Regions from separate parts of the Bradyrhizobium sp. 2TAF24 genome, predicted to be linked through region 1. Evidence: predicted binding sites of a transcription regulator. Region 1 holds the regulator's gene; each other region holds the start of a gene.
The links. Region 1 encodes HrcA, which represses chaperone genes, less so after heat shock. Its sites were predicted from a motif close to GTTAGCACTCNCNNNNNGNGAGTGCTAAC; they were not measured.
Positions count from the first base shown of each region.

Region 2: the regulator HrcA is predicted to act here: its motif matches at 6,143-6,171, upstream of AB4Z37_RS06970 (co-chaperone GroES).
Region 3: the regulator HrcA is predicted to act here: its motif matches at 6,320-6,348, upstream of AB4Z37_RS21055 (co-chaperone GroES).

Region 1 covers NZ_JBFRFW010000007.1:117,453-127,570, forward strand. The annotation lists gene gshB (glutathione synthase) at 1-678, opposite strand, end outside; gene AB4Z37_RS13085 (YraN family protein) at 745-1,134, opposite strand; gene rsmI (16S rRNA (cytidine(1402)-2'-O)-methyltransferase) at 1,121-2,062, opposite strand; gene AB4Z37_RS13095 (penicillin-binding protein activator) at 2,296-3,504, shown strand; gene hemW (radical SAM family heme chaperone HemW) at 3,511-4,665, opposite strand; gene rdgB (RdgB/HAM1 family non-canonical purine NTP pyrophosphatase) at 4,658-5,302, opposite strand; gene rph (ribonuclease PH) at 5,392-6,105, opposite strand; gene hrcA (heat-inducible transcriptional repressor HrcA) at 6,268-7,359, shown strand; gene grpE (nucleotide exchange factor GrpE) at 7,516-8,127, shown strand; gene AB4Z37_RS13125 (hypothetical protein) at 8,253-8,876, opposite strand; gene pncA (bifunctional nicotinamidase/pyrazinamidase) at 9,332-10,045, opposite strand.
Region 2 covers NZ_JBFRFW010000003.1:227,610-237,727, reverse strand. The annotation lists gene AB4Z37_RS06995 (L-lactate permease) at 1-327, shown strand, start outside; gene AB4Z37_RS06990 (META domain-containing protein) at 580-990, shown strand; gene AB4Z37_RS06985 (phytoene desaturase family protein) at 1,034-2,509, opposite strand; gene AB4Z37_RS06980 (hypothetical protein) at 2,540-3,745, opposite strand; gene groL (chaperonin GroEL) at 3,953-5,596, opposite strand; gene AB4Z37_RS06970 (co-chaperone GroES) at 5,747-6,043, opposite strand; gene AB4Z37_RS06965 (hypothetical protein) at 6,417-6,941, shown strand; gene AB4Z37_RS06960 (protein phosphatase CheZ) at 7,098-7,859, opposite strand; gene AB4Z37_RS06955 (L,D-transpeptidase) at 8,168-8,956, shown strand; gene AB4Z37_RS06950 (DUF2076 domain-containing protein) at 9,069-9,914, opposite strand; gene AB4Z37_RS06945 (ChbG/HpnK family deacetylase) at 9,993-10,118, opposite strand, start outside.
Region 3 covers NZ_JBFRFW010000013.1:219,564-229,681, forward strand. The annotation lists gene AB4Z37_RS21025 (DUF72 domain-containing protein) at 1-319, opposite strand, end outside; gene AB4Z37_RS21030 (glycosyltransferase) at 588-1,787, shown strand; gene AB4Z37_RS21035 (glycosyltransferase family 39 protein) at 1,784-3,286, shown strand; gene AB4Z37_RS21040 (hypothetical protein) at 3,307-3,645, opposite strand; gene AB4Z37_RS21045 (hypothetical protein) at 4,015-4,200, shown strand; gene groL (chaperonin GroEL) at 4,283-5,923, opposite strand; gene AB4Z37_RS21055 (co-chaperone GroES) at 5,962-6,276, opposite strand; gene AB4Z37_RS21060 (usg protein) at 6,609-6,905, shown strand; gene AB4Z37_RS21065 (cupin domain-containing protein) at 6,981-7,616, shown strand; gene AB4Z37_RS21070 (hypothetical protein) at 7,636-9,279, shown strand; gene AB4Z37_RS21075 (NupC/NupG family nucleoside CNT transporter) at 9,284-10,118, opposite strand, start outside.

The sequences.
Region 1 (10,118 bases):
CGGCACGCGGTTGACCGCGCCGGCGAATTCGCCGTCGACCAGAATGATGCGCTTGTCGCCGTGCTTCACTTCGGGAAGGAAGCGCTGGATCACCCAGGGCTCGCGGAAGGTCACCGAGAACATGTCGTAGAGCGACCCGAAGTTCATGTCCTTGGGCATGATGCGGAACACCGCCGAACCGCCATGGCCGTACAGCGGCTTCATCACCACGTCGCCGTGCTCGGCGCGGAACGCGTTGATCTCCTCGACGTCGCGCGAGATCAGCGTCGGCGGCATCAGGTCGGGGAATTCCATCACGAACATCTTCTCCGGCGCGTTGCGCACGCTCGCCGGATCGTTGACGACCAGCGTTCTCGGATGAATGCGCTCGAGCAGGTGGGTGCTGGTGATGTAAGCGAGGTCGAACGGCGGGTCCTGGCGCAGCAGCACGACGTCGAATGACGACAGGTCGGTGCGCCTGGCCTCGCCGAGGGTGAAGTGATTGCCTTCCTCGTCGCGCACGCTCAGCGGCTGCACCGGCGCCACCACGTCGCGGCCGCGCAGCGACAGCTTGTCCGGCGTGTAGTAGGACAGCGTGTGGCCGCAGCGCTGCGCCTCCAGCAGCATGGCGAAGGTGGAATCGCCGCGGATGTTGATGCGGGCGATGGGGTCCATCTGGACGGCGATGTTGAGCGTCATGGGCATTGATCCGGGCAGGAGGTAAAGGCAGTGGTCGGCGCGGCGGACATCGGCGTTCCGGCTGTGTCAGCCTGAGGCGTCGAACGCGGCCATGAGATGACGGGGCAGCGACTTCGGCGCGATCAGGATGGCGTCGAAGCGGCAGTCGAGCTTGTCGTGTTCGGGATGGTTCATCAGCCAGGCCTGCGCCGCCGCGACGATGCGCTGGCGCTGCTGCGGCGTGATGGCGTAGGCGGCGTCATCCAGCGTCGCGCGGGCCTTGACCTCGACGAATGTGATCAGGTTGCGCCGCCGCGCCACGATGTCGATCTCGCCGAAGCGGGTGCGGAAGCGGCGGGCGAGAATGCGGTAGCCCTTCGCCAGCAGGTAGGCGGCGGCGCGGCTCTCGGCCGAGATGCCGGTCTGGAACGCGATCACCCGCTCGGGCGATGGCGCGTCCGCTTCAGGCTTGGTCATCGGGCGTCTCCTTGGCGAGCTCGAGCGCGCGCGCGTAGATCTCGCGCCGCGGGCGGCCGGAGGCTTCGACCACGCCGGCGACGGCGTCCTTGACGCTGCCCTGCGCCAGCGCTTCGCGCAGCAGCGTGTCGATATCGGCCTGTGCCATCTCGCGGGCGTCGGCGGCGGGCGGTCCCACCACCAGCACGAATTCGCCGCGCGTCTCGCGCTGCGCCGCGGTGGCGGCGAGCTCGGCGAGCGCGCCGCGGACGATCTCCTCGTGCAGCTTGGTCATCTCGCGGCAGATCGCCGCCTCGCGCGCGCCGAGGCCGGCGGCGAGGTCGCGCAGCGTATCCTGCACACGATGGCCGGATTCGAACAGCACCAGCGTGACGTCGAGCCGCGCCAGCTCGGCGATGCGCGCCTGCCGCGCGCCTTCGCGGGCCGGCAGGAAGCCTTCGAAATAGAAGCGGTCGGTCGGCAGCGCCGCTACTGTCAGCGCCGCCAGCAGCGACGAGGCGCCGGGCACGGTGATCACCGCATGGCCGGCGGCGGCGACCTCGCGCACCAGCTTGAAGCCGGGATCGGAGATCAGCGGCGTGCCGGCGTCGGACACCAGCGCCACGGCCGCGCCCTGGGCGAGCTGCTGCAGGATCATGGGGCGCATCTGCGCCGCGTTGTGCTCGTGATAGGGCTTCAGCGAACCGCGGATGCCGAAGCGGTCGAGCAGCGTGCGGGTGACGCGGGTGTCCTCGCAGGCGATCATGTCGACCCCGGCGAGGGTCTCGAGCGCCCGCAGGGTGATGTCGCCGAGGTTGCCGATGGGGGTCGCCACGAGATGCAGCCCCGCGGCAGCCTTCGGCGCTACCATGAGCTGGCCGGCAAGCAGGAAGCCGCGGGCCTCGGTGTCGGACGGATCGGGAGAGCTGGAACGGGGCCGGGCGCGCATGACGGCAATCTAGTGCATGTTCCGAAAAAGGGGAGGGCGGGGGCCATCGTACTATCATCGACGATGGGCTGTGGGGGCGAAAGCTATGCGAATATCGCGTAACTCATTGGCCAATGGTTGTTAAAATCCTTTTGCGTTGTTTAAGGATTGGACGCCAATATGCCCAAATCCCCTTTCAGATCATGGGCCCTGACACAGGTTCCTGGTCCCGCGAGGGCAGAGAAAGACAGACGATGGCGGCCCCGAACGATCCCTTGAAGCTCCGGCGTGGCCCCACCCGGCGGTCCGCACTCGGACTGTTCGTCGCCGCGCCGTTCGTCGCGGGGTGCTCCAACATCGCAACCAACCTGCCCTGGCAGGATCAGACGCCGCCGCCGGCGGCGGGCCCGTCCGGGCCGCCGCAGCAGCCGACCTCTGTCGGCACCGGCAATGTGAAGGTCGGGTTGATCCTGCCGATGTCGGGCGCGGGCAATGCCGGCGTCGTCGCGCAGTCGATGAAGAACGCCGCCGAGATGGCGCTCGGCGAGTTCCAGAACCCGAATGTCCAACTGCTGATCAAGGACGATGGCGGCACCGCGCAGGGCGCCCAGCAAGGCGCGCAGCAGGCGATCGACGAAGGCGCCGAGATCATCCTCGGGCCGCTGTTCGCGCAATCGGTGCCAGCCGCGGCGCAGCTCGTGCGGGCGCGCAACCTGCCGATGATCGCATTCTCGACCGATTCGAGCGTCGCCGGCCACGGCGTCTTCCTGCTCAGCTTCCTGCCGGAATCCGACGTCAACCGCATCGTCGACTACGCCGCCGGCACCGGCAAGCGCTCGTTCGCCGCGATGCTGCCCGACAATGCCTATGGCAATGTGGTCGAGGTCGCGTTCAAGCAGGCGGTGGCGCGCCGCGGCGGCCGCGTCGTCGCGTTCGAGAAATACGGTGCCGACCGCACCGCGGCCGCGCGCAATGTGGCGCAGGCGCTGGGCACGGCGGACGCACTGTTCCTGGCCGATGACGGCGATTCGCTGGTCGCGGCGGCCGACGCATTGACCGTCGCCGGCGCCAATCTCAAGCGCGTGCAACTGCTCGGCACCGGCTTGTGGGACAATCCGCGGGTGTTCAACAGCGCGGCGCTGCAGGGCGGGCTCTATGCCGCGCCCGATCCGGCGGGCTTCCGCGCCTTCGCCGGCCGCTACCGCAGCAAGTACGGCCAGGATCCGGTGCGCACCGCGACGCTGGCCTATGATGCGGTGGCGCTGGTGGCGGCGCTGGCGCGCACCCAGGGCAACCAGCGCTTCTCGCAGGACGTGCTGCTGAACTCATCGGGCTTTGCCGGCATCGACGGCCTGTTCCGCTTCCGCAGCGACGGCAGCAACGAGCGCGGCCTCGCGGTGATGCGCGTGGCATCGGGCGGCGGCCAGGCGGTCGCCGGATCGCCGAAGAGTTTTGCGACGTAGGGCCGGTTACGCCGCGAGATCGGCGACGACGGCGTCGAGCAGCGGGAAGCCCGACTGGGTCACGCGCAGGCGTCCACTCGCGTCGACGGTGATCGCGCCTTCTTCCCGCAGCAGCGCGATCCGCGCCGGATCGAGCGGCCGGCCGGCAAGGCGGGCATAGCGCTGCGGATCGATGCCTTCCGCGAGGCGCAGCCCCATCAGCAGGAATTCATCGGCGCGCTCTTCACTGTTGAGCGTCTCGTCGGTGGTCACGCCGTGGCCGCTGGCCTCGACCCGCATCAGCCAGGTCTCGGGGCGCTTCTCGGTGGCGATCGCATGGCGCACGCCGTCGATGTCGAGGCGGCCATGGGCACCAGGGCCGATGCCGGCATATTCGTCGCCGCGCCAGTATACGAGGTTGTGCCGGCATTCGGCGCCGATGCGCGCGTGGTTGGAGATCTCGTAGGCCGGCAGGCCGTGGCGTGCGCAGACCTCCTGCGTCACGTCGTACAGCGCGCGGGCCACCGCCTCGTCCGGCGTCTTGAGCTTGCCGGCGGCGTGCAGGCCGAAGAACGGCGTGTCCGGCTCGATGGTCAGTTGATACAGCGACAGGTGCTCGGCGGCTTCGCCGATCGCCTGGGTCAATTCCTGCGTCCACATCTGCGGCGTCTGGTCGGGGCGCGCATAGATCAGGTCGAACGAGTAGCGGTCGAAGGCGCTGCGCGCGATCGCCACCGCATCGAGCGCCTCACGCGCGGTGTGCAGGCGGCCCAGCGCCTTCAGCGAGGCGTCGTCGAGCGCCTGCACGCCGAGCGACACGCGGTTGACGCCGGCGGCGCGATAGCCGCGGAAGCGCGTCGCTTCCACGCTGGTCGGATTGGCCTCGAGCGTCACCTCGACGTCGGGCTTAACCGTCCAGTATTTGGCGATGGCGTCGAGAATGCCGCCGACGGTCTGCGGCTGCATCAGCGACGGCGTGCCGCCGCCGAGGAAGATCGACGATACCGTGCGGCGTCCGGTGCGCGCCGCGGTGGTCTCGATCTCGCGGGTGAAGGCCTGGACATAGCGCGCCTCGTCGACCGGCGCATGGCGGACATGGCTGTTGAAGTCGCAGTACGGACACTTCGACAGGCAGAACGGCCAGTGGACATAGACGCCGAAGGCGGGTGTCGCGTCAGCCAAGGTGCGGCTCCTTAAGGCAGCGCGCCTGCAGCTTCACGAAGGCGCGGGCGCGGTGCGACAACCCCAAACCGAGCGGCGGCAGGCCGTGCTTCTCGACGCTGGTCATCTCGCCGAAGGTTCGGGTGTGGCCGTCGGGCAGGAACGCGGGGTCGTAGCCGAAGCCGGCGGTTCCGCGCGGCGGCCACACCAGCGTGCCGTCGACGGTGGCCTCGACCTCTTCGAGATGGCCGTCCGGCCAGGCGACGCACAGCGCCGAGACGAACCGCGCGGTGCGCTTGTCCGGCGTGGTGGCGCCGCGCTCCTGCAGCAGGCGCTCGATGCGCGCCATGGCGGCGGCGAAATCCTTGGCTTCGCCCGCCCAACGCGCCGAGTAGATGCCGGGGGCACCGTCCAGCGCATCGACCACGAGGCCGGAATCGTCGGCGAAGGCGGGCAGGCCCGCGGCATGCGCCGCGGCGCTGGCCTTCAGCGCGGCGTTGGTGCGAAAGCTGTCGCCGGTTTCCTCCGGCTCGGCGAGGTTGAGCTCGCCGGCAGACACCGCGTCGATCCCATGGGGCGCCAGCAGCTCGCGCATCTCGGCGAGCTTGCCCGGGTTATGGGTCGCGATCACAAGGCGTCCGGTGATTCGGCGGTGCATCAGCGAATCCTATCATGTTCCGGGCGGCAGGGGCCGCGCCGGACGGTCAAAACGACCCGTTATCCGCGTGGAACAGGGCCGGCGGGCTGTCAGAGCACCGCCATCTTCTGCAGGTCGACCAGCCGGCCGACGCCCTTCTGCGCCAGCGCCAGCAGGTTCAGGAACTCGTCCTGGGTGAACGGGGTCTTCTCGGCGGTGCCCTGCACCTCGACGATGCGGCCGTCGCCGGTCATGACGAAGTTGGCGTCGGTGTCGGCCTCGGAATCCTCGGCGTAGTCGAGGTCGAGCACCGGCGTGCCGTTGTAGATGCCGCAAGATACCGCGGCGACGTTGCCACGCAGCACCTCGCCGCGGATCATGTTGCGGGCCTTCATCCAGTTCAGGCAGTCCGCCAGCGCCACCCAGGCGCCGGTGATGGACGCGGTGCGGGTGCCGCCGTCGGCCTGGATCACGTCGCAGTCGACGGTGATCTGGCGCTCGCCGAGCGCCTCGAGGTCGACGATCGCCCGCAGCGAGCGGCCGATCAGGCGCTGAATCTCCACGGTGCGCCCGCCCTGCTTGCCGGCGGAGGCCTCGCGGCGGGTGCGCTCCAGTGTCGCGCGCGGCAGCATGCCGTATTCGGCGGTGACCCAGCCGCGGCCCTGGCCCTTCAGCCACGGCGGCAGGCGCTCCTCCAGCGTGGCGGTCACCAGCACATGGGTGTCGCCGAATTTCACCATGCACGATCCCTCGGCATATTTGACGACGCCGCGCTCCAGCGACACGGGGCGCAGTTCATCGGGCGCGCGACGGCTCGGCCGCATGGCAGGTCCTCCAGAAAACCGGGATGCTTCAAACTGAGGCTGCTTTTAGGGGCGCCGGCCCGACGCGGCAAGGGCCGCGCCGGTGGAGCCTCCCGGAAGTCATCCAAACTCTTGAAAATGCCGCCAAATATGGACAAATGAGGGGCCGCAAGGGAGTTCGACGTGGTACCCCACGATCCGATCGGTCATTTGATTACCCCGAGAGAGGGGCTCGCCCAGCTCAACGAGCGCTCGCGCGACATTTTCCGCCAGATCGTCGAAAGCTATCTGGCGACCGGCGAACCGGTGGGCTCGCGCAACATCTCCCGCCTGATCACCCTGCCGCTGTCCCCGGCGTCGGTGCGCAACGTGATGTCCGACCTCGAGACGCTCGGGCTGATCTATGCGCCGCACACCTCGGCCGGACGGCTGCCGACGGAACTTGGTCTGCGCTTCTTTGTCGACGCCTTGATGCAGGTGGGTGAGCCGAGCGAGCCGGAGCGGCAGTCGATCGAAGCCCAGCTCGCTACCGTCAACAAGGCCCAGTCGGTGGAGGCGGCGCTGGAGGAAGCGCTGACACGGCTGTCCGGCCTGACACGGACCGCGGCCGTGGTGCTGACGGCGAAGTCCAACGTCCGTCTCAAGCATATCGAGTTCGTGCGGCTGGAGCCGACGCAGGCGCTGGTGGTGCTGGTGGCCGAGGACGGCCAGGTCGAGAACCGCGTGCTGGCGTTGCCTCCGGGGGTGCCGGCATCGGCGCTGACGGAAGCGTCGAATTTCCTCAACGCTCATATTCGCGGCAAGACGCTGGCGGAAACGCGCGCCGAGCTCGAAACCGCGCTGGCGCAGAGCCGCAGCGAGCTCGATGCGCTGACGCAGAAGATCGTCGCCGCCGGCATCGCCAGCTGGTCGGGCGGCGGCAGCGAGGAGCGCCGGCTGATCGTGCGCGGTCATGCCAATCTGCTGGACGACCTGCATGCGATGGAGGACCTCGAACGGGTGCGGAATCTGTTCGATGATCTCGAAAGCAAGCGTGGCGTGATCGACCTGCTGGGACGCGCCGAGCACGCCGACGGCGTGCGCATCTTCATCGGCTCGGAGAACAAGCTGTTTTCGCTGTCGGGGTCCTCGACCATCGTCGCGCCCTATCAGGACGGCGCCGGCCACATTGTCGGCGTGCTTGGCGTGATCGGGCCGACGCGGCTCAACTATGCCCGGGTGATTCCGATGGTCGATTATGCCGCCCGCGTCGTCAGCCAGATGCTCGGCAAGTGAGCCGCCGCGCCGTCAGGCGCGGGTGGTGTCGTCCGAGATCCCCTGGAACCGGCCCCTGGAGTGACCGAATACCGGTTCCTGCTGTTCCGGAACTTGATTTTCGGCGCGAGAGCCCTGATATGCGGCTGGATCGCATTTTCGTGAGAAGGCGGAGTAATGACCGAAGCCAACGGCCAGAAGAATTCTGATGACCTGACCCAGGACAACACGTCGCCGCAGCCGGCGTCGCCGAAGCCCTATGTCATGCCGGACGAGCCGGAGGCGGGGTCGGTGGAGGCGCTGGCGGCCGAGGTCGCCGAGGCCAAGGACCGCGTGCTGCGCACCCTGGCGGAGATGGAGAATCTGCGCCGGCGCACCGCCAAGGAAGTCACCGACGCGCGCACCTATGGCATCGCCAATTTTGCCCGCGACGTGCTCGACATCGCCGACAATCTGCAGCGCGCGCTCGACGCGGTGCCGGCGTCGGCGCGTGAAGCGGCCGACCCGGGCCTCAAGGCGCTGATCGAGGGCGTCGAGCTGACCGAGCGCTCGCTGCACGCGACGCTGGAGAAGAACGGCGTCAAGAAGCTGGATCCCATGGGTCAGAAGTTCGACCCCAACTTCCAGCAGGCGATGTACGAGGTGCCGGATTCGTCGGTGCCCGCCGGCACCGTGATGCAGGTTGTGCAGGCCGGCTACACCATCGGCGAGCGCGTGCTGCGCCCGGCGCTGGTCGGTGTCGCCAAGGGCGGTCCGAAGGCCGCGCCGACCACCGACGTGTCGGCCTGAGCGGCCGCAAAACCCCCTCCGAAGTCGACAAGCGCCGCAGTTTCTGCGGCGCTTTTTGTTTTGGAGGGGCGCAGCGGATGGCGCGCAGCCGGCGCGCGTGTCCGTTGCGATCGCGCGCCGCGCGTTCAGGCCGCTGCCGTCTGCGGCGGCTTCTTCCAGGAAATGACGGTGCCGTTGCCGTCGACGATGTAGTTGGTAGTCGGGTCCTTGAAGATCGCCGCGTCGTGGTTGTAGGACGACGTCCCGTTGATCGAGCCGCCGCCCTCGCCGCCCTGAAGAATCCAGCTGTTGTGGAAATTCAGGTCTGGAATATCGCTGGCGCTCTGGATTGTCACGGCGCGGTTCTGAATGGCCTCCGCGAACGCCAGATAGTTCTTGTCCTGCAGCTGCTGTGCGCCCTCGATGTAGGACTGGCCCTGGGTCTTGTACCAGTTCTCGATCTCCGCGGGCGTGGAAGGAGTGGTGATGACGTCGTGCAGGGTTTTGGAGAAGCTGTTGTATGTGCCGTCGGCGTTCTTGTTTGCCGCGAACAGCGACTTCAAGTAGTCGTCCAACTGGTCGAATGTCGCGGTCGTGTTGCCTGCCGTCAGCCGCTCGAACACGTCCTGGCCGGTGTTGGCGCCGGGCTTGATGGTGTCGCCGCCCTTGCCCTTCAGGGTCTGGATCAGCGCCTGCAGTCGCTGTGCGACGACCTGATCGATCTTGTTGCGGGCGAGCAGAGCCTTGGCCTGATCGGACAGCTCGACCATCGTGGCTGGAGCACTGCCGGAAGCGGCCGATCGTGCGGCCGTGCCGGTGGATGGCGCGTCGGGGCTGGTCGGGACGTTAGAACGGAGCAACGAGAGGAGTGCGTCGCTCGCGGACGAAGGCGCAGCAGCAACTGTGCTCACGGTGCAGTCCTCGGCAGGGCTGAAACACGCATCGATAGGAAAAAAAGGGATTGCCGTGTTTCAGCAATCTATAGAAACACGATCATTGAGTGCTGTTTTCGTTAACAACAGGTTAAGAACAGCCACACCGTCGGCCTGCGTTCGCGCTGGCGCTGGCGCGACCGAGAGCGGAATACCGGCAGGCCGCCGGCGCGCGGTCTGCCGATGGCGTTCGCGCGCGCGGCTGCGGCGTAACAGCCGATGCGCGCCTTGCGATCGGGCCTGATCGATCGCAGGGCGACAGCCCGGGCGTGGCCGACCTCGGGCCTTGCCGCCTACACTGTGATGTCCGCCGACTGGATACGCTTGACGCCGGCCTTGCTGGTGTCGTGCCAGGCCTTCGCCAGCGAGCCTTTGGTGTCGATGCCGCGGCAGGCGTCTTCGATGATATAAGTCTCGAAGCCGGCCTTGCGGGCGTCGAGCGCGGTCCACGCCACGCAGAAGTCTGTGGCGAGGCCGGTGACGAACACGCGCTTGAGCTTGCGCGCCTTGAGATAGCTGGCAAGCCCGGTGCTGGTCTTGCCGTCCGCCTCCATGAACGCGGAGTAGCTGTCGACGTCCTTGTGAAAGCCCTTGCGGATCACGAGCTGCGCCTGCGGGATCGACAGCTCCTTCGACAGCGCCGCGCCGTCGCTGCCCTGCACGCAGTGATCCGGCCACAGCACCTGCTTGCCATAGTCGAGATCGATGACGTCGAACGGCTTCTTGCCGGCGTGGGTCGAGGCGAACGAGATGTGGTCGGCGGTGTGCCAGTCCTGGGTCATCACCACGTTCCTGAAAGTTTTGGCGAGGCGGTTGATCACCGGGATCACCTGGTCGCCGTCCTTCACCGCGAGGCTGCCGCCGGGCAGGAAGCAGTTCTGCACGTCGACGACGATCAGGACAGACGCGTCGTCGATCTTGATCTTGTCCGCCGCAAAAGCCCTTGCCGCCATGCCCGCCACCGCGGCGCCACCGAGTCCCCCGAGAAGTTGCCGTCTGTCGACCATCGCAAGCCTCCACCCGTGAAATGACCACGGGATCATCCATCAGTGGGCTGGCGAATCTCAAGTGCAAAACATG
Region 2 (10,118 bases), on a different contig from region 1:
ACGCTGCTCGGCTGGCTCGGCGTCGCGCTGACCGGGTCGGACACCTCGTCGAACATCCTGTTCGGCAACCTGCAGAAGATCACCTCGGAGCAGCTAGGGCTGCCGCCCGTGCTGATGGGGGCGGCGAACTCGTCCGGCGGGGTGATGGGCAAGATGATCGACGCGCAGTCGATCGTGGTGGCCTCCACCGCGACCAACTGGTTCGGACATGAAGGCACGATCCTGCGCTTCGTGTTCGGGCATTCGATCGTTTTGGCCTGCCTGGTCGGTGTGCTCGTGATGTTGCAGGCCTATGTGCATCCGTTCACCGCGATGGTGCTGCATTAAAGCGGTTTCGAGCGAAGCGTGCCCTCGGACTTGATCCGGGGACGGGTACCGGTTCGCGCGAAGAAAACGCGTCGAAGGATACCAGGTTCGCTCATGGGATTGCCGGTCCCCGCGGCCCGTGCCGCGGGGATTTCATTTGTGTCGTGCGGTGGCGGAGCGGGGATCGCCAGGCCCGTCGTCGTCGAAACGACGCAGTTCGCTGCTTCAAGATTCCGCGTGCCATGGTGCGCGTCCATATGAGAGTTGTTGGTGATGATCCCTTCGCAATCGATCCTGTTTTCGCTTGTTCCGGCAGCGCTGGCCGCGGCGTTGTCCGCGACGCCGGCACGCGCCCAGGCCGAGTTTCCGTTCGGGCTGGAAATGACGCTGGACAGCCGGCCGTTGCCCGGCTCCAAGCGCATTCCCTCGCTCGAGATCAGCGAGCGCGGCGAGGTCCGGCTCGAGCTGTGGTGCAAGGGCGGTCGCGGCCAGTTCTCGGTGGCGGGGGACAGCGTGATCTTCATGGCGCAGGCGATCGAGGATCGCGGTTGCCCGGCCGACAAGGCGCAGCTCGACGATGCGCTGGTGGCCTCGCTCGGCGAGGCGACCAGCTGGAAGCGTCAGGGCGACGTGATCTCGTTCGTCGGACCGCGGCCGCTGCGCTTTCGTCTCAACACCAATTAGAGCGTGCGTTCGCTGTTGAGGGAATCGTGAACGCGTTTTGCGGTCATTCGCTGCGCTCGGGATGCGGGGGATCGCCGAGGATCGCCTCGGCGCACGCTGCGGCGGTCGCGATCACGTCGGTGTAGCCGCCGAAGCCGGCATAGGCCGACGACAGGTAGAGCCCCGCGAGCGGTGTGCGCGGCGAACGCGGCGTGCGATGCGGCATCGGCGCGAAGCCATAGACCGCGCCGTCCGGTGCGCCGAGATACTGCCGCATCGACAGCGCGGTGTTGAACGAGCTTGCCACCACCGCGCCGGCGAGGCCGGCATAGACGCCGTCGAGGTGCTGCACGATCGCGGCCTGCCAGCGCGCCCGCCGCGCGCGGTAAGCTTCCACGTCGTGCTGCGGCCAGTTCGACGGCCGGTCCGGGCCGATCAGCGACAGCACGTAGGGCGGTGCCGGCACGCCCGAGGCGATCGCCGCATAGTCGGCGATTGCCAGCGGTGGCATCCGTCCGTCCGGCTCGTCGGCGAACAGCGAAGCCGCCGCGGGGTAGTCACCAAGGCGCCGCATCCAGCGTGGCCACAATTGCGTGGCGTAGCCGCTCACTCCGAATGTGCGCGGCGGGCGTGACAGCCCGAGCGTCAGCATGAACAGCGAGATCGACGGTGCTTCGTCCGCATAGTGCATGCGCAGCGCGTCAGCCTGCGATGCGGGCAGCAGCGCGGCAGTGGCGGCAGGCGCGGCGTTGCTCACCACGCGTGCCGTCACGACGGTCTGCCCGGCGCTGCCGTCCTTGGCGGTGTGGGTGACGCAGTAGCCGCCGTCCGGCCCGGGAGTGACGGCGCTGACGCTTCGCCGCAGCAGCACCTCGCCGCCGGCGCTGCGGATCGCGCGCGCTAGCGCGCTCGACAGCCGCTGCGAGCCGCCGTGAACGAAGGCGGTGCCGCTGGTCAGGAGGCGGCCTTGTGCGCGGGCGAAGAACGCCCAGGACAGCGTCGCCGGATTGTCGTGGTAGTCGATGAGATTGGCCGCGAGCGCGATCTTCAGCGCATCGTCGTTGCCGAAGGCGCGGTCGAGCCGTTGCTGCAGGCTGAGCGATGCATTCGCGGCGGGCAGCGGCGCTGTCGCTGCGGCCGCCATCTCGCGCAGGATGTCCGTGATGCCGTCGCGGGCATGCGGGAAGCGCTGGATCAGCGCCGCACGGGCATCCGTGAGATTGCCGGGCAGGGTGAACGGCGTGTCGAGCGGGCCGCCGCGCAGCTCGTAGAGAGCGCCGCCCGGCACCCAGGTCACGGCATCGCGGACCCCGGCGCGGACCAGCACGTCATGCTTGGGATCACTTGTGTCGTTCGGGTTGCTGGTCTTGTGCAGCGAGCCTTCGACGAACAGGTCGCCGACCTTGTAGCTCGACGCCGCGCCACCGACCGAATTGCTGCGCTCGATCACCACCACCTTGCAGCCGGCACGGGCGAGCAGCGCTGCGGCGGTCAGGCCGCCGAGGCCGGCACCGATCACCACCACGTCACGGTGTGGCATCGGACGGGCCTCGGAGCGGGCGTGCGCCTGTCACTTCCAGGAGTTGTTTTCGGAATCCCAGCGCTGGGCCTTGAGTTCGCGCGCCACGACGGTGAGCGTGTCGCCCTCGTCGACCGGCATCGATTCCTCGCCGCTGGAATCGGCCGCGTCGGCGAGCTTCAGCTTGTTGCCGGAGCTTTCGTCGATGGTGCTGATGCTGGGATAGCCGAGCCACAGCAGCAGCTTGTCGCTGCCGCCGGGCTTGTCGGGAGCGACCATCGCGCTGAAGGTGATGGTCTGCACGAGGCCAAGCCCCGGCAGCGCGGCATGAGGGCGCTTGAAGGTCAGCTTGAGCTCGCCATTGCTGTCGTTCCAGCTGGTCGGCAGTGCAGTCGCCGACAGCGCCTTGGCTATTACCGATGACAGCGTCGTGGCCAGCCGCTCGCGGTCGAGCCGGCCGCCATCACGCCAGTCGGTGGCCGCGAAACGCACGGTCCGCTCCATGTCGAGCTTGCCCGAGGTCCAGCCGGCGGCGGTGACCCCCGGGGCCGATTTCATGCTGGCGACAAACTCGGCGGCGCGCTCCGGATTGATGTTGAGATGCACCACCTGCTCGCCCTTGCGCAGCTCGGTGCATGACGGCAGCAGGCTGCTCAGCGACACCTCGACGTTCTGTCCGCGCAGGCCGTTGACGAAGTCGAGGACGCCTTCGGGCTTGAGGCGCACCGCCACAGCTTCGGGCGAGACACTGGTGAAGTCCGCCGGCGCCGGGGTGATCTGGTCGTCGGCGTCCTGCCCCTCCCTGAATTCCTTCTCGCTGATGTCGCCATTGTCGGCGGAGTTGACGTTGGAGACGCTGCTGCCGATGGTGACCTTGCCCTCGAAGCTGACGCCGTTCGCCGACGCCTTGCGGGTCAGGTTGACCGTCACCGGCTGCTTGCCGTCGCCGCTCTGCGTGGTTCCCGTCAGCTTGGCGCCGTCCACCGTGAGGGTCGCCACGAAGCGGTCCTTGCGGTCGGCGTTGCCGATCGCGGGAAAGCAGACGTCGAGCACCGCGCTCGTGACTTTGCCGCTGCTGCGGATCTCCTTCAGGATGGTGTCGGCCTGGTCGTCCATGATGCCGCCGATCGAGGTGAAATAGCGCACCTCGTTGCCGGCGGGCGGCACCTTCGCCTCTTTTTTCGCCTGGGCTAGCGCCGGGGCCGTGCTGACGGCAGTGGCGAGAACGAGGAACAGGGGAAAACCGGTCGCGCGCATATCGGGCCTCGAGGAAGATTCAGCGGAACGTGGTGCCGGACATTCTCAAAACCGCACGCAATAGGCGAGGAATTTCTTTTCGCACGCTGCTGCCGCCGATCGGAAGGTCCTGTGTCACCGACGCAGTGATCGTCATGAACGTGAAAAAAACAAGGCCGCCCGAAGGCGGCCTTGCAATCGTTCGAAGCGGGGCGAAAAGCGCCGGGCTCAGAAGCCCATGCCGCCCATGCCGCCCATTCCTCCGCCGGCCGGCATCGCCGGTGCCGCATCCTTCGGCAGCTCGGCGACCATGGCCTCGGTGGTCACCAGCAGGCCGGCGACCGAAGCGGCGTCCTGCAGCGCAGTGCGCACGACCTTGGCCGGGTCGATGATGCCCTTGGCGACGAGATCGACATATTCCTCGTTCTGAGCGTCGAAACCGAAGGTCTCGGTCTTGTTCTCGAGGATCTTGCCGACAACGATCGAGCCTTCGACACCGGCGTTCTCGGCGATCTGGCGGATCGGAGCTTCCAGCGCCTTCAACACGATGTTGATGCCGGCCTGGACGTCGGAGTTGTCGTTGGAGATCCGGCCGACAGCCTTCTTGGCGCGCAGCAGCGCGGTGCCGCCGCCCGGAACGATGCCTTCCTGCACGGCCGCGCGGGTCGCGTTGAGGGCGTCCTCGACGCGGTCCTTCTTCTCCTTGACCTCGATCTCGGTCGCGCCGCCGACGCGGATCACCGCGACGCCGCCCGCGAGCTTGGCCAGGCGCTCCTGCAGCTTCTCACGGTCGTAGTCCGAGGTGGTTTCCTCGATCTGGACCTTGATCTGGTTGACGCGGGCCTCGATCGCCGGCTTCTTGCCGGCGCCGTTGACGATGGTGGTGTTCTCCTTGTCGATCACCACCTTCTTGGCACGGCCCAGCATCTGCAGGTTGACGTTCTCGAGCTTCATGCCGAGGTCGTCGGAGATCAGCTGGCCGCCGGTCAGCACCGCGATGTCTTCCAGCATCGCCTTGCGGCGATCACCGAAGCCCGGCGCCTTGACGGCGGCGACTTTGAGGCCGCCGCGCAGACGGTTGACGACCAGCGTCGCCAGCGCCTCGCCCTCGACGTCCTCGGCGATGATCAGCAGCGGACGGCCCGACTGCACCACGGCCTCGAGCACCGGCAGCATGGCCTGCAGGCCCGACAGCTTCTTCTCGTGCAGCAGGACGTAGACGTCCTCGAGCTCGGCGGTCATCTTCTCCGGGTTGGTCACGAAGTACGGCGAGAGATAGCCGCGGTCGAACTTCATGCCCTCGACGATGTCGACCTCGGTGTCCAGGGACTTCGCTTCCTCGACGGTGATGACACCCTCGTTGCCGACCTTCTGCATCGCCTGGGCGATCATCTTGCCGATGGTGGCGTCGCCGTTGGCCGAGATGGTGCCGACCTGGGCAACCTCGGACGAGGCGGCGACCGGCTTGGCGCGCTTCTCGATGTCCTTGACCACGGCGGCGACCGCGATGTCGATGCCGCGCTTGAGGTCCATCGGGTTCATGCCGGCGGCAACCGCCTTGGCGCCCTCGCGCACGATGGCCTGGGCCAGCACGGTCGCGGTGGTGGTGCCGTCACCGGCGGTGTCGTTGGTCTTCGAGGCGACCTCGCGCACCATCTGCGCGCCCATGTTCTCGAACTTGTCCTCGAGCTCGATCTCCTTGGCGACGGTGACGCCGTCCTTGGTGATGCGCGGAGCGCCGAAGCTCTTGTCGATCACGACGTTGCGGCCCTTCGGGCCGAGCGTCACCTTGACCGCGTTGGCGAGGGTGTCGACGCCGCGCAGCATCCGCTCGCGCGCATCGCCGGAGAATTTGACGTCCTTGGCTGCCATGTAACCTTACTCCTGGTGTGGTTCCCGACCCTGTGCCGGACTTCGACGTCCGAGGCGCACCGGGCGGGCCAATGGGTGATTGACGGGAAGACGGTCCGCGCCCGTCGCGGCGGTGTCAGGCCGCGCGCGCCGGGCGAGGGGATCAGGTGCTCAGCCGAGCACGCCCATGATGTCGGACTCCTTCATGATCAGGAGATCCTCGCCATCGATCTTCACCTCGGTGCCCGACCACTTGCCGAACAGCACCTTGTCGCCGGCCTTGAGGTCGATCGGGATCAGCTTGCCGGTCTCGTCGCGGCCGCCCGGGCCCACGGCGACGATTTCGCCCTGCGAGGGCTTTTCCTTGGCGGTGTCGGGGATGATGATGCCGCCCTTGGTCTTCTCGTCGGCGTCGATGCGCTTGACGACCACACGGTCATGCAGCGGGCGGAATTTCGTTTTGGCCATGGGGAGTTCCTCTGGTCTGCGAGATGAACGAGGTGAGCGCCGGCGGATGGGCAGGCTGGCCCGCCAGATTTCGGGGCGCGGATGCGCCCGAACACATCCTTTAGCAATCAACCCTCGGGAGTGCTAAAAGTGCGTTCGGGAAATATGGCTTGGCGCCGATCCTGTCAAGCAAAGGGCCTTTCCGGCGGGCCGATTCGGCCTGCGGCAGCGCAAAAACCGGCGCGAAAGGGATTTAAGGCCTTGGTGATGTCATTATAAGATGATCTGGACACCATGTCGCGGCGGCGGTGGCGGGACGTCTGCCGGTCCGATGGCTTCATTGTGCTTGCCGTCGGAGCAGGCGTAACTGGGTTTTCTTCGTTCAGGGGATCAGATGGACATCTCACGTGTTGCGCGCCGCGCCGCGCATCTTGCAGCCGCATCGGCATTGCTCGCCTCGCTCGGTGCCTGCAACAGCTTTCAGGGTTTTGGCGGGTTCGGCGGGCCGCAGGCGCCGCCGATGCCTGAGGTGCCGGCCGTCGAGCCGGAGATTCCCGGCAGCATCCGCCCGGACGAGCTCGTCGGCCGCTGGGGCTTCGGCGCCTATCACAAGCCGGACGATCGGCTGCGGACCGAGGCCAATGCGCGCGGCCAGTGCAAGCAGCCCTACGTCATCAATCCCGGCACGTCGGGCGGCGTCATCATGCATCTCGCCGACGAGGCCACCCCGCAGGAGCTGCGCATCAAGGGTAGCCGTAGCGGCAAGAACTATATCGGCCCGCCCGGACCGGCCGGCGGCGAGAAGGACCGCGAGATCGTCTCGTTCGACGGCCGTGTGCTGATCACCCGCTTCCTCGACAAGGATGCCGACGGTCGCTACGGCACCATGATCTACGTCCGTTGCGCGCCGCGCGCGTAACGCCGCGATAGCTGGTCGACAGAAACGACGCCCCCGGGATCGGCTCCCGGGGGCGTTGACGTTTGGCGGATGGCCGCCTCGCGATGGAGGAATCCGGGCCGAAAAAAAGGGCGGCCGATGGCCGCCCCGAATTCGTGTGCAGCGGATCGGCGGGGATCAGCCGAACATGGCGTCGATGTCGTCCTGCGAGGCGTGGCCTTCGTCGTCCATCCCCTTCGGACCGTTGAGCAGGCGGGCATCACCGACGCGGTCGTCGATGATCGCCGGTGCGTGGGCCTTGATGGCGTCGACGCCGCCCCAGATCTCCATCATGACGTTGATGTGATGCTCGATGAACTTCATCGTGTTCATCACCTTGCTGATGCGCTGACCAGTGAGGTCCTGGAAGTTGCAGGCCTCGAAGATGGCGACGACGCGATCCTGGATCTCCTCGCTGAGCTGGACCTGCTGATCCGGCGAGGTGATCTTGGACATCGCGCTGGCGGCCTGGTCGATCGCTTCGGCCGCCTCGAGAATCTGCTGGGTGGCTTCCTCGGTGCCGCCGACCACCGCGCCGAGCTCGCCGGTCACCCTCGACATCTCGTCGCCGTTGAAGCTCTTGCCGTGCAGCACGGCGATTTCCTGCTTGGTGCGGTTGATCGCTTCGTGGATCAGGTCGAGCTCGATCTTGAGCTTCTCGCACTGCTCGATCTGCGCGCGGTAGGTCTGCAGCAGGGCCTGCGCTTCGGCGACGTCCGACGTCCCGGGGGCTGGCGTGTCGCTGTTGTGATGCGGCGCGGCCATCTGCGAGCGGATCGCCCGCAATTCGCTCATGATCTCATTGTGCATCGGGCTGATCTCTCCGGCCTGAACGGGCTCGGGCTCCGGCATGCTGCCGTACTGCACTTCCTCGATGCGAAAACGTTTACGAACAGCCATGACACTCCCCAGGCCCTTTGATGCAGCTGTTGTAATGCAGGGTGTTTTAACGTCAGGTTCACAGCGGAGCGGGCGTGGGGCGGTCCGCTGCGCCGCTGCACACCAGCGGTTAACCATGGTGCCGCCGCGTTCATCGAAAATAAACGCTGTCGGAAGATCGGGCGGCGATCGCGCGGCGTGGTGAATCCTGCGGCCACCGGCGTTTACCAAACCGATGCGATTTGCACCTCTAATCGTCCGCGTGACGGATCGGCGATGACGCGCCGGTGCCGTGCGCGCTGTCCCGACGAAACGTGCAGAGTACGTCGATGTTCAAAACCGTGTCCGTTGTCTTCGCCGGCGCCTGCGCGCTCGGCGCCGCTGCGTCTCCCGCGTGCGCCCAGAGCGCCGCGGAGCCGTATGTCGTCTACAACCGTTCGGCGCCGCCGGTGCGCGTCGCCTCCAATGACATGGGCGGTGGCTTCATTCAGTTCCTGTTCGGCGGTGGTGGCGCGGGGCCCGCGCCCGGGTACCCCGCGGGGACCTATGAGCCGGCGCCACGCTACGAGCTGACGCCGCGCGGTCGGCGGATGGCGCCGATGCCCGAGGAGGAGATGGAGCAGCAGGGTTATCTGCCGCGCCAGCAGGCGGTGGTGCCCGCCCAGCAGGGCTTCGATCCGAAGTACGAAAAGCAGATGGTGTCGTATGACGGCCGGGAGCGAGCCGGCACCATCGTGATCGATACGCCGAACAAATTCCTTTATCTGGTGCAAGCCGACGGCCGTGCACTGCGCTATGGCATTGGCGTCGGCAAGCCCGGCTTCACCTGGTCCGGCACCAAGACGATTTCGGCGAAGCGCGAGTGGCCGGACTGGACACCGCCCGCGGAGATGCTCAAGCGCCGTCCCGACCTGCCGCGCCATATGGCTGGTGGTCCCGAAAATCCGCTCGGCGCGCGCGCGATGTATCTGGGGTCGTCGCTCTATCGCATCCATGGCTCGAACGAGCCGTGGACCATCGGCACCAACGTGTCGTCGGGCTGCATCCGCATGCGCAACGAGGACGTCATCGACCTCTACAATCGCGTCAATGTCGGCGCCCGGGTGATCGTGATCTGACGCGCTGGATTGGGAGCGAAGCGTTCGGCTCCGGCGAAGGAACACAACGGCCGCTCGTGAGGGCGGCCGTTGTCGTGTGAGCCGTCAAAGGCAACGCGTCAGCTGCGCGCGGTCAGGCGTAGTCGCTGCCGCCGCCGTCGTCGGAATCGAAACCGTCGTCGTCGCTGTCGTCATTCGACGCGTAGTTGTCGCTGCCGCCGAAGCCGCGGTCGTCGGAGCCGCGTTCGCTCGGAGCCTGGTCGAACAGGCCCTGCCGCGCATCTCCACCACTGCGGCCGATGTCGTCGACGCCGGCATCGCGTGCCAGGCTGCCGCCCGACTGGTCGCCGCCACCCCACGGATTGAGGCTGGAGCCGCCGCCGAACGGCCCGGCGTCGGCGAACGACTGGTGAGTGCCGCCGCCCATCAGGCCGCGCATGCTGTTCATCAGCAGCGAGCCGCCGATCACGCCGGCCGCGGCCGCCGCCGCGGTGCCGAGGAACGAGCTGCCACCGCCGCCGGCAGGGGCCGCGCCATAGCCGGGCGCGGCGCCATAGCCCGCAGGCGGCGCATACCCGGCCGCGGCCCGCGGGTCGGCATAGCCGCCGGTCGGCGCATTGTTCAGGACCTGGCCGCTATTCCAGACCGGGCGCGGCGCCGGATCGGCCGGGCGCACATTGGGAACCGAGCCGCGTGAGCCGCCCTGGCCGAACACCGCATCGCGCATCGAATCCAGGAAGCTGCCGGAGGCCGGCGCCGGCTGCGCTGCACGGCTCTCCAGTTCCTCGATATGGGCACTGGCGCGCTTGAGCGCCTCGTCCTGCACCAGCACGGTCTGCACCAGCGCGTAGGCGGCGTTCGGCGCGCGGCGCAGGCCCTCGATGATGGCCTTCTCCGCCTCGGGATCGCGCGGGGTGTTCTCCAGACCGGCGAGCCGGTTGAACAGGTCGTCGATCAGTTGGCGTTCTTGCGGGGTCATAGGTGTCCTCCTCCGGCGTCGATGCGTCGGCGTCCGGAATCTAGGTGCCGTTTGTGACGCAAAAAGAAGTTCCGCAGATTAATTTTTGGTATGCGACAAAGTGGCGGAAGCGGCGGGCGCCTGCAGCGTTATAACATTCGCCTGCAGCAGCTGCGGGAACGCGTCGCTGGCGAGAAACGCGTATTCGCGCTCGCGCTGATCGGT
Region 3 (10,118 bases), on a different contig from region 1:
CGCGCAGCTCGGTGAGGCCCTGGTCGTAGAACCGCTTGATGGAGTCGCCGGCCTCCGCCAGCACCTTGCGATTGGTGGTGAAGCGCGAGGCCTTGAGCGAGAAGATGAAGCCGTCGGGCACTTCGCTGGCCCATTTGCGGAAGGTCTCCGGCTTCTGCGAGCCGTAATAGGTTCCGTTGACCTCGATCGAGGTCAGCTGGCTCGCGGCGTAGCTCAGTTCCTTCGATTGCGGCAGCTTCTCCGGATAGAACACGCCGCGCCACGGCTCGAACGTCCAGCCGCCGATGCCGAGATAGATGTTGCCACTTTTCTTGGCCATTCCCCGGGCCCCCTTGAATTCCGAAAGTTGCCTACCATATGGACTTCAACGGCGATGTCGATGCTTCCCCGAGGCTCCATCGCCGAGACGACCACGAGATACGGTCGCGCCGGATGTACGCGCGATCGGTCGCTCGTGGTCGTTGGCGTTTGTGGCCGGCCGCGACTGCCGCCGGCCACCCGTTTTCCGCCCTATCCCCCGGGTCTGCCTCCGCCTTTCAGGAACTTCGCCTTGGCACCATGTCCGGGCGCCGCTATATGCTGCCGCCATGACCGAATCGGCGACCACGGCTCCGACTCCGACCAAAATCCCGCTCGTGGCCGAGGCCCGCGCGCCGCGGGTTCCCGCGCCGGATACGGGCGGGGCACAAGCCTCCTGGGCGGTCGCCCGCCAGCTCTCGGTGATCGTTCCGACGTTCAAGGAACGTGACAACGTCGTGACGCTGTATCACCGTCTCGAGACCACGCTGGCCGGCGTCGACTGGGAGGTGATCTTCGTCGACGACAATTCGCCTGATGGCACCTGGCAGGTGGTGCGGGATCTCGCCGCGCGCGACACCCGCGTGCGCTGCATCCGTCGCATCGGCCGCCGCGGCCTGTCCGGCGCCTGCATCGAGGGCATTCTCGCCGCCAGCGCGCCCTTTGCCGCGGTGATCGACGCCGATCTGCAGCACGACGAGACCCAACTGCCGAAGATGCTGGCGCTGCTGCAGAGCGGCGCCGCCGAACTCGTCGTCGGCAGCCGCTATGTCGAGGGCGGCAGTGCGGACGCCTTCGGCCGCGGCCGGCTCGGCATCAGCGTCGCGGCCACCATGGTCGCCAAACGCCTGCTCGGGGTGAAGATCGCCGATCCCATGAGCGGCTTCTTCATGATCCGCCGCGACCGTTTCGAGGAACTGGCGCCGTCGCTGTCGGTGCAGGGCTTCAAGATCCTGCTCGACATCGTCGCCACCGCGCGGGGTCAGCTGCGGACCGTCGAGGTGCCGTTCGTGTTCGGCTCGCGCCAGCATGGCGAGAGCAAGCTCGATTCCATGGTGGCGCTCGATTTCTTCGGCCTCGTGCTGGCGAAGCTGACGCGCGATCTGGTGTCGTTGCGCTTCCTGATGTTCGCGCTGGTCGGCGCGGTCGGCCTCGCGGTGCATCTCGTCACGCTCGACCTTGCGATGCTGGTGTGGCCGGGCTCGTTCACCAAGGCGCAGACGATCGCGGCGTTCGTCGCCATGACCAGCAACTTCCTGCTCAACAACGTCCTGACCTATCGCGACCAGCGCCTCAAGGGTTTCGCGATCCTGCGCGGCCTCGTGGTGTTCTACATCGTCTGCGGCGTCGGGCTGCTGGCCAATGTCGGCGTCGCCTTCTCGATCTACAACCAGCGGCCGATCTGGTGGCTGGCGGGCGCCGCCGGCGCGCTGATGGGCGCGGTGTGGAACTACGCGCTGTCGAGCCTGCTGGTGTGGCGCCGGCGATGATCCGCCTCGGCGCCCGCGACGTCCAGGGCGTGGCACTGACGGTCGTGGCGCTGGTGCTGGTGCGCCTTGTCGCCGCCGCGGTCACGCCGCTGACTTTCGACGAAGCCTATTACTGGACCTGGTCGAAGAATCTTGCCGGCGGCTACTACGACCATCCGCCGATGGTCGCGCTCGTCATCCGCCTCGGCACGCTGATCGCCGGCGATACCCAGCTCGGTGTGCGGCTCGTTGCCGTGCTGCTGGGCCTGCCGATGAGCTATGCGGTCTATCATGCGACGCGGATCCTGTCCGGCAGCCACCGCGTCGCCGCGAGCTCCACCATTCTGCTCAACGTCACGCTGATGGTCGCGGTCGGCACGCTGATCGTGACGCCGGATGCGCCGCTGATGGTGGCGGCGGCCTTCGTGCTGCTGGCGCTCGCCAAGGTGCTGGAGACCGGGCAGGGGGCGTGGTGGCTCGCGGTCGGGCTCGCGGTCGGCGCCGCGCTGTTGTCGAAGTACACCGCGCTGCTCTACGGCCTCAGCATCCTGGTCTGGCTGCTCGCGGTGCCCAAGCTGCGGCGCTGGCTGTGGTCGCCATGGCCGTATCTCGGCGGCGTCGTGGCGTTCGCGGTGTTCGCGCCGGTGATCCTGTGGAACCAGCAGCACCACTGGGTGTCGTTCATCAAGCAGCTCGGCCGCGCGCGCGTCGACGGCCTGACGCTGCGGTTCGTCGGCGAGATGATCCCGACCCAGTTCGTGTTCGCGACCCCGGCGGTGTTCATTCTCGGCGTCATGGGGCTGTACGTGCTGGCCCGCCGCGACGGCGGCGCGGCGCCGGCCCGCGTGCTGGTCAACGCGCTGTTCTGGCCGATCGCGCTGTATTTCATCTGGCACTCGCTGCACAGCCGCGTCGAGGCCAACTGGCTCGGGCCGGTGTATCCGCCGTTCGCCATCGCGGCGGCCGCAGCCGCCCACAGCCCGCTGTGGCGCGGCGGCGCGCAGCGCACGGTGGCGTTGTGCCGCCGCTGGGCCGCACCGGGCGGCGTGGTGCTGCTGCTGGCGCTGATCCTGCAGGCCAACACCGGCCTGCTGACGGGCTATCGCCGCGACGCCTCGGTGCGCAGCATCGGCGTCGGCTGGCCGCAGCTCGCCGCCGAGATCGATACGGTGCGCCAGCGCACCGGCGCGGCCTGCGTGCTGGCGCCCGACTATGGCACGGTGTCGTGGCTGATGTTCTATCTGCCGAAGGGCAGCTGCGTGGTGCAGCCGGCGCAGCGCATCCGCTGGGTCAACGCCCCGGAGCCGGATCCCGCGCTGCTGGCCGGCAAGCTGCTGTACGTCGACGAGATCCGCGCCGACGGCCAGGCGGCGCTCAGGGCGGCCTATGCGCATTTCACAAAAGTGGCAGACCTGCCGCGCAAGCGCGGACCGCTGACGATCGAGACCTACGAAATCGATCTGCTCGAGGGCGCGAGGACAGCCGTCCTGGATCGTTCGCCGCCGCCGGAGCTGCAGTAGGCCTCGGCGCCGGCGGGCCGTCAGACGTTGGCGCCGATGTCGCCGCGCGCCCTGGACGGCACCGTGATCACGTCGTTCGCCGCCGGTGCGGGCCGGTGCTGATAGAGGCGATTGCTGGCGTGCAGCAGCGCCATGTCGAACAACGCGCGGAAGGTGTCGTCGTCGTCGGCGAGCTGGCGTGCGGCGAGGCAGAGGTCGCTGAGGGCTTCGAGGCGAAGCTCCTTCAGCTCGGGTGCTTCGCACGGCTGCAAGGCAAGCTGGCTGACCAGCTCGGCGAACCGCTTGAGCTCGTCGACCGCGGCACTCAGGTTCTCGACAGCGGCGCTCGTCGGCTGTCCGGTGTGCTCGTCATCAGTCACAATAATTCGAGGTCTGCTATGTGCAGATATCATGGCATTCCCCCTGGCATTATTGACTTGAAATGAATCTAAGCCGATTCGCCGCGCGTTGGGCAACTGTCAAAACGGACGCGCCTGCTCGTTTGCTGGGCGTCGGGAACAACAATGTCTCGATGTGTCCAACTCGTTGGCGCATCGCGTTTGCCCCGTAAATTAACGTGTTAAATGAATCGATGCGCGCGGCGGCGCGGCGTCTGCGCAAGGCGTGTCGGCACGAACCGGCGGCTTCAGTCCGCCAGCGCGCGCCTCGTAAGCTTGATCAGGTGTGAACACACGGCTGCGGCGCATTGGTCTATGCTGGCGCGGATCACGAGGCGTGGAGAGGTCACCATGACGCTGGGGCTGATCGCGGTGGTGCTGGCGCTGCTCGCGACATCCGTCATCGCGCTTGCGGACCTGATCCGGATCAGTCCGCTGCTGCGGCGCGGGCTCGGCGGCTATTTTCTGACGCGAACGCAGGGCGCGTCCGGCGACCGCCATGGCGGCCGCCGCGACGATGGCGGCGAGCGGCGCTGAACGTCATGTGCCGCGGGCATCCGGAACAGCAAAAAGCCCGGCATCGCTGCCGGGCTTTCCGCATTTCGAAGGGGAGCTGGACTTAGAAGTCCATGCCGCCCATGCCGCCGCCCGGAGGCATCGCGGGGCCAGCCGACGCCTTCTTCGGCAGCTCGGCGACCATCGCCTCGGTGGTGATCAGCAGGCCCGCGACCGACGCCGCGTTCTGGATCGCCGCACGCACGACCTTGGTCGGGTCGATGATGCCCTTGCTGACCATGTTGACGTACTCGCCGGTCTGCGAGTCGAAGCCGTACGAGTACTGCTCCTTCTCGAGCACCTTGCCGACGATCACCGAACCGTCCTCGCCAGCGTTCGTGGCGATCTGGCGGGCCGGAGCCGACAGCGCCTTGCGCACGATCTCGACGCCGGTCTTCTGGTCGTCGTTCTGGGTGCGGATGCGCTTGAGCTGCTCGGAGGCGCGCAGCAGGGCGACGCCGCCGCCCGGCAGGATGCCTTCCTCGACAGCCGCGCGGGTCGCGTGCATCGCGTCGTCAACGCGGTCCTTCTTCTCCTTGACCTCGACCTCGGTCGCGCCGCCGACGCGGATCACCGCGACGCCGCCTGCGAGCTTGGCGAGACGCTCCTGCAGCTTCTCACGGTCGTAGTCCGAGGTGGTCTCCTCGATCTGCGCCTTGATCTGGGCGACGCGGGCGTCGATGTCGGCCTTCTTGCCGGCGCCGTTGACGATCGTGGTGTTTTCCTTGTCGATCATCACCTTCTTGGCGCGGCCGAGCATCTGCAGCGTGACGTTCTCGAGCTTGATGCCGAGGTCTTCCGAGATCGCGGTGCCGCCGGTCAGGATGGCGATGTCCTGCAGCATGGCCTTGCGGCGATCGCCGAAGCCCGGAGCCTTGACGGCCGCGACCTTGAGGCCGCCGCGCAGACGGTTGACGACCAGCGTCGCCAGCGCCTCACCCTCGACATCCTCGGCGACGATGACCAGCGGCTTGCCGGTCTGCACCACGGCCTCGAGCAGCGGCAGCAGCTCGTTCAGCGAGGACAGCTTCTTCTCGTTGATCAGGACGTAGGCGTCGTCGAACTCGACGCGCATCTTGTCGGCGTTGGTGACGAAGTAGGGCGAGATGTAGCCGCGGTCGAACTGCATGCCTTCGACGACGTCGAGCTCGGTCTCCAGCGACTTCGCTTCCTCGACGGTGATGACACCCTCGTTGCCGACCTTCTTCATGGCGTCGGCGAGGAACTTGCCGATTTCGGCATCGCCGTTGGCCGAGATGGTGCCGACCTGGGCGATCTCGTCGTTCGAGGTGACCTTCTTGGAGTTCTTGACGAGATCGGCGACGACAGCCTCGACCGCGAGGTCGATGCCGCGCTTCAGATCCATCGGGTTCATGCCGGCGGCAACCGACTTCGCGCCCTCACGGACGATCGCCTGGGCGAGCACGGTGGCGGTGGTGGTGCCGTCACCGGCGAGGTCGGCCGACTTCGAGGCGACTTCGCGCACCATCTGGGCGCCCATGTTCTCGAACTTGTCCTCGAGCTCGATCTCCTTGGCGACGGTGACGCCGTCCTTGGTGATGCGCGGCGCGCCGAACGACTTGTCGAGCACGACGTTGCGGCCCTTCGGGCCGAGCGTGACCTTCACCGCATTGGCGAGGATGTCGACGCCACGCAGCATCTTTTCGCGGGCTTCGGCGGAGAATTTGACTTCTTTAGCTGCCATTGTTTCGCTTCCTTAGAGGATGAATGGACGAGAGGCGCTTACGCGGCCTTCTTGCCGGCGCCCTGGCCTTCCAGCACGCCGAGGATGTCGCTTTCCTTCATGATCAGCAGGTCGGTGCCGTCGATCTTCACCTCGGTGCCCGACCACTTGCCGAACAGCACGACATCGCCGACCTTGAGGTCGAGGGGGATCAGCTTGCCGGCCTCGTCGCGGCCGCCCGGACCCACGGCGACGATCTCGCCCTGAGACGGCTTCTCCTTCGCGGTATCCGGAATGATGATGCCGCCGGCCGTCTTGGTGTCGGCGTCGATACGCTTGACCACAACACGATCGTGAAGCGGACGGAATTTCATCGCGTTTCTCCTAAACCTATGACAAAACTTGAATTTTGCTTATTTTGGCAGTCTCGACAGGTGAGTGCTATCGAGGCTGGCTCCGAGATAGTCGGCGCTCATGCCATGATCAAGGGTATTTGGGGAAAAATTTGGCACTCTGATCAATGGACTGCCAAGGGTCTGACATCGTCGTTAACACAAAACGCGGCGCAATTGTCAGCACTATTGCAACGTTGCTGCTAATGCTTTGATAATCAACACTTTATTCGTTATTTGAGCTTGAGATTAGCGACGTGAATGCCAAACATTTTGCGATGCGCGTGAATGCGCCCGTGCATGGGGAGACTGGCATGACGTCGAACGTGACCTTGAAGGGAACCGCCGCAGGGGATTTCGCCAAGCAGCTCGCCGGTTATGGTCTGACCACGGCCGAGATCCTGTACCGCCGGCCCGACCATCGCTGGCTGCTGCAGACCTATGTCTGGCAGGACTACGACCTGTGTCCCGACTTTCCCGCGCTGAAGGGCTTTTTGGCGTTCTGGCAGCAGAAGATCGAAGGGGCGTTGTTCTCGGTAACGGTGGCGCATTCGCGCCTGATCAAGCCGGCCGAGATCAAGGTCGTCGACGGGATCTTCCGCCTGCACTGAACAGGCCGCGCGGCCACGTTGTGGCCGCCTGCCGCGCTCGCTAAGCTCGCCGGCACGCTTAGGGGAGGGCGCGCCATGGCACGAGACAAAACGACACGCGCAAAAGCCGCACGAGCAAAATCGGCCCGAACCGCACGGGCGGGGGCGGCAAAGGCCAAAACCGGGACCAAGGCCGCGCGGGCCAAGACCGCGGTTCGTAAATCCTCCACGCGCAAGGCCGCCGCGCGGCCGTCGGCGCCGAAGCGCGCCGCCAAGACGGCCGGACGCGCCGATACGCGCAAGGCCGTCCGCAAACCGGCGCGGAGTGCGTCGCGCCCGGCGCGCCGGCCGCCCCAGCGCTTCGTGGTCAGCCATCACCGGGACGAGGACTTTGCCACCGGGCTGCGGGCCTACGCGCAGTACCGCGACCTCGGCATCGCGCAGGCGACGGGCGGTCTCGCCCAGGCCCATGTGATCCGTCTCATCGGCCCGTGCGATCCGACCGAGGTGTCGAAGCTGCACTATCATGACGTCGAGTTTCAGATGGTGTACGTGCTCAAGGGCTGGGTCCGGGCCTCGTTCGCGGGGCAGGGCGACATCACCATGCGCGAGGGCAGCTGCTGGATCCAGCCGCCGCGGATCCAGCACATGATCCTGGACTATTCCGACACCTGTGAATTGCTGGAGATCATCCTGCCCGCGGAGTTCGACACGATTGAACTGGCGACCTGACCCCGGATAGACCTGCTGCATGGATCAAGCCGTCACCGCCTCCCTCAGTGCCGCGCCGGCATCGGCGCGCCCGTCCCGCGCGACACTCGACCGCCTGACGTTCCTGGGCTGGCGCGGCGGGCTCGCCGCCATCATCGCAGGCGTCGTGCTGTCGTTCGTCCTGTTCGGCTATTTCGCCATCTACTGGCGCAACGCCGACATGGACTTCATGATCGTCTACAACGCTCTGGTGCTGAACGACGGCAAGCCGCAGGAGTATTTCGATCATCCGTCGTTCTTCACCATCCTCTCGGTCGAGTATTTCTTCCGCCTGCTGCATGCGTTGGGCATGCTCGACGCCGACAGGCTGTCGGCGATCCCGTCGGCGAGCCATGGCGCGGCCTTTGACGCCGCGATGACGCAGGCGGTGCGCGCCGGCCGCGTGGTCGCGCTGCTGACAGCCTCCGCCATGATCCTGCTGTTCGCGGCCCTGATGCGCCGCGCGGTGCGCGACTGGCGGGTGGCGCTGCTGGCGACGCTGGCATTCGCGTTCTCCGGCGGCATGGCGGTGCATGCGCGGATCCTGCGCAGCGAGCTGATCGCCGGATCGCTCGCCACCTTCGCGCTGCTCGTGCTCATCATCGCCGCGCGCCGCGCCAGCCAGTGGCGGCCACTGCTGCTCGCCGCGGCCGCGGCGCTGTGCATGCTGGCGCTCGAAAACAAGGTCCATGCCATCGTCATGATCGCCGCATTCCCGATGCTGGCGCTGACCTTCGGTACGCCGCAGGGCGCGAGCGTCGCGTTCTGGCGCGCGCCGTCGCGGGCGTGGCCCGTGGTGCTGGCGACGCTCGCTTGCGCCGCGCTACTGTGCGGGCTGGCCTGGCCGATCGTCGCCGCGGGGATCGATCCGGACAATCGCGCCGCCGCCGAGCTGCATCCGCTGCTGTTCGGCCGGTTTGGCGTCTACCAGGGCGCGCTGCTGCTCACCACCTGGCTTGCGATGGCGGTGTTCGCAAAGCTCTACCGGGTTTCGGCGGCGGAGACGGCCGCGGCGATGGCTGCGATCGTCGCCGGCGCCGCCGCTGGCCTGCTGGCGCTCGACCTGCAGTTCAATGCCGGCAACGCGGTGGCGGTGGTCAATCCGCTGGAAAAGATGCTGGGCTTCGCCGGCCTGGCGCCGGGCGGGGTCAGCGAGGCCGGCCATGACCTCGCGCTGCTGCAGGACAGCTTCGTCGCGGTGCTGCGCCGCTACAGCTTCTTCCTCTACACCTCGGCGCGCCCGGCGATTTTCCTGATCTGGCTGATCGTGCCCGGCATCGTCTATGCGTGGGTCGTCGGCCGGCGCCAGGTCGCGTTGCAGGCCACGCTGATGCTGCTGGTCGCCACCGGCATCGATACGCTGAGCGCGGTGCGCTATCTCAAGGCCGAATACTTTCTGCTGTCCGACCCGTTCATCATCATCGCCGGGGCGCTGCTGCTCGACGCGCTGCCGCAGGTCGCGCAGATGCGCGGCGCCTACGCGATCGGCCTCGTGCTGTCGCTCGTCCACATGGTCGGCAGCCAGCCCGAGCCGGTCAAGATGATGACCAAGCAGAGCGGGCCAGCCTACATCTGCGAGTGGAACCAGATCTACGAGAAGCAGCTGCCGATGCCATGGTGTCCGTTGCCGCCGCCGAAGCCGTGAGGCGTCAGGTCATCACACCGACGATGGCGCCGATCAGGCAGGTGGTGATGGTGCCGGCCACCACGGACCGCAAGCCCAGCGCATGAATGTCGGCTCGCCGCTCCGGCGCCATGATGTCGAGGCCGCCGACCATGATGCCGAGGCTGCCGAAATTGGCGAAGCCGCACAGCGCGTAGAGCATGATCAGCCGCGCGCGCGGATCGAGCGCGCCGTCGGGCAGCTTGGCGAACTCGACATAGGCGACGAGCTCGTTGAGGATGGTCTTGATCCCCATCAGCCGGCCGCCGGTCAGCGCCTGGTCCCATGGCAGGCCCATCAGCCAGCACACCGGCGCCATCACGGCGCCGAGCATGCGCTGCAGTGACATCGGGCTGCCGGCGACCTGCGGCAGCAGGCCGAGCATGGCATTGGCGAGATGCACCAGCGCCACCAGCACCAGCAGCATGGCGATGATGTTGAGCAGCAGCTCCAATCCGGCGGCCGTGCCCTTGACGATCGCGTCCATGGTGTTGGCGGCGATCGCGCCGGGATCGTCGAGCGCGCCGCCGGTGCGCCGCGGCTCGGTCTCGGGCACCATGACGAGGCTCACCAGCACCGCGGCGGGGGCGCCGAGCACCGAGGCGATGACGAAGTGCGCCGCGGCGTCCGGGATCAGCGGTGCGAGCAAGGTGGCGTACAGCACGAGCACGGTGCCGGCGATGCCGGCCATGCCGCCGGTCATCACCAGGAACAGCTCGCTGCGGGTCAACCGCGCAAGATAAGGGCGGATGAACAGCGGCGCCTCGACCATGCCGAGGAAGATGTTGGCGGCGGTCGACAGGCCGACCGCGCCGCCGATG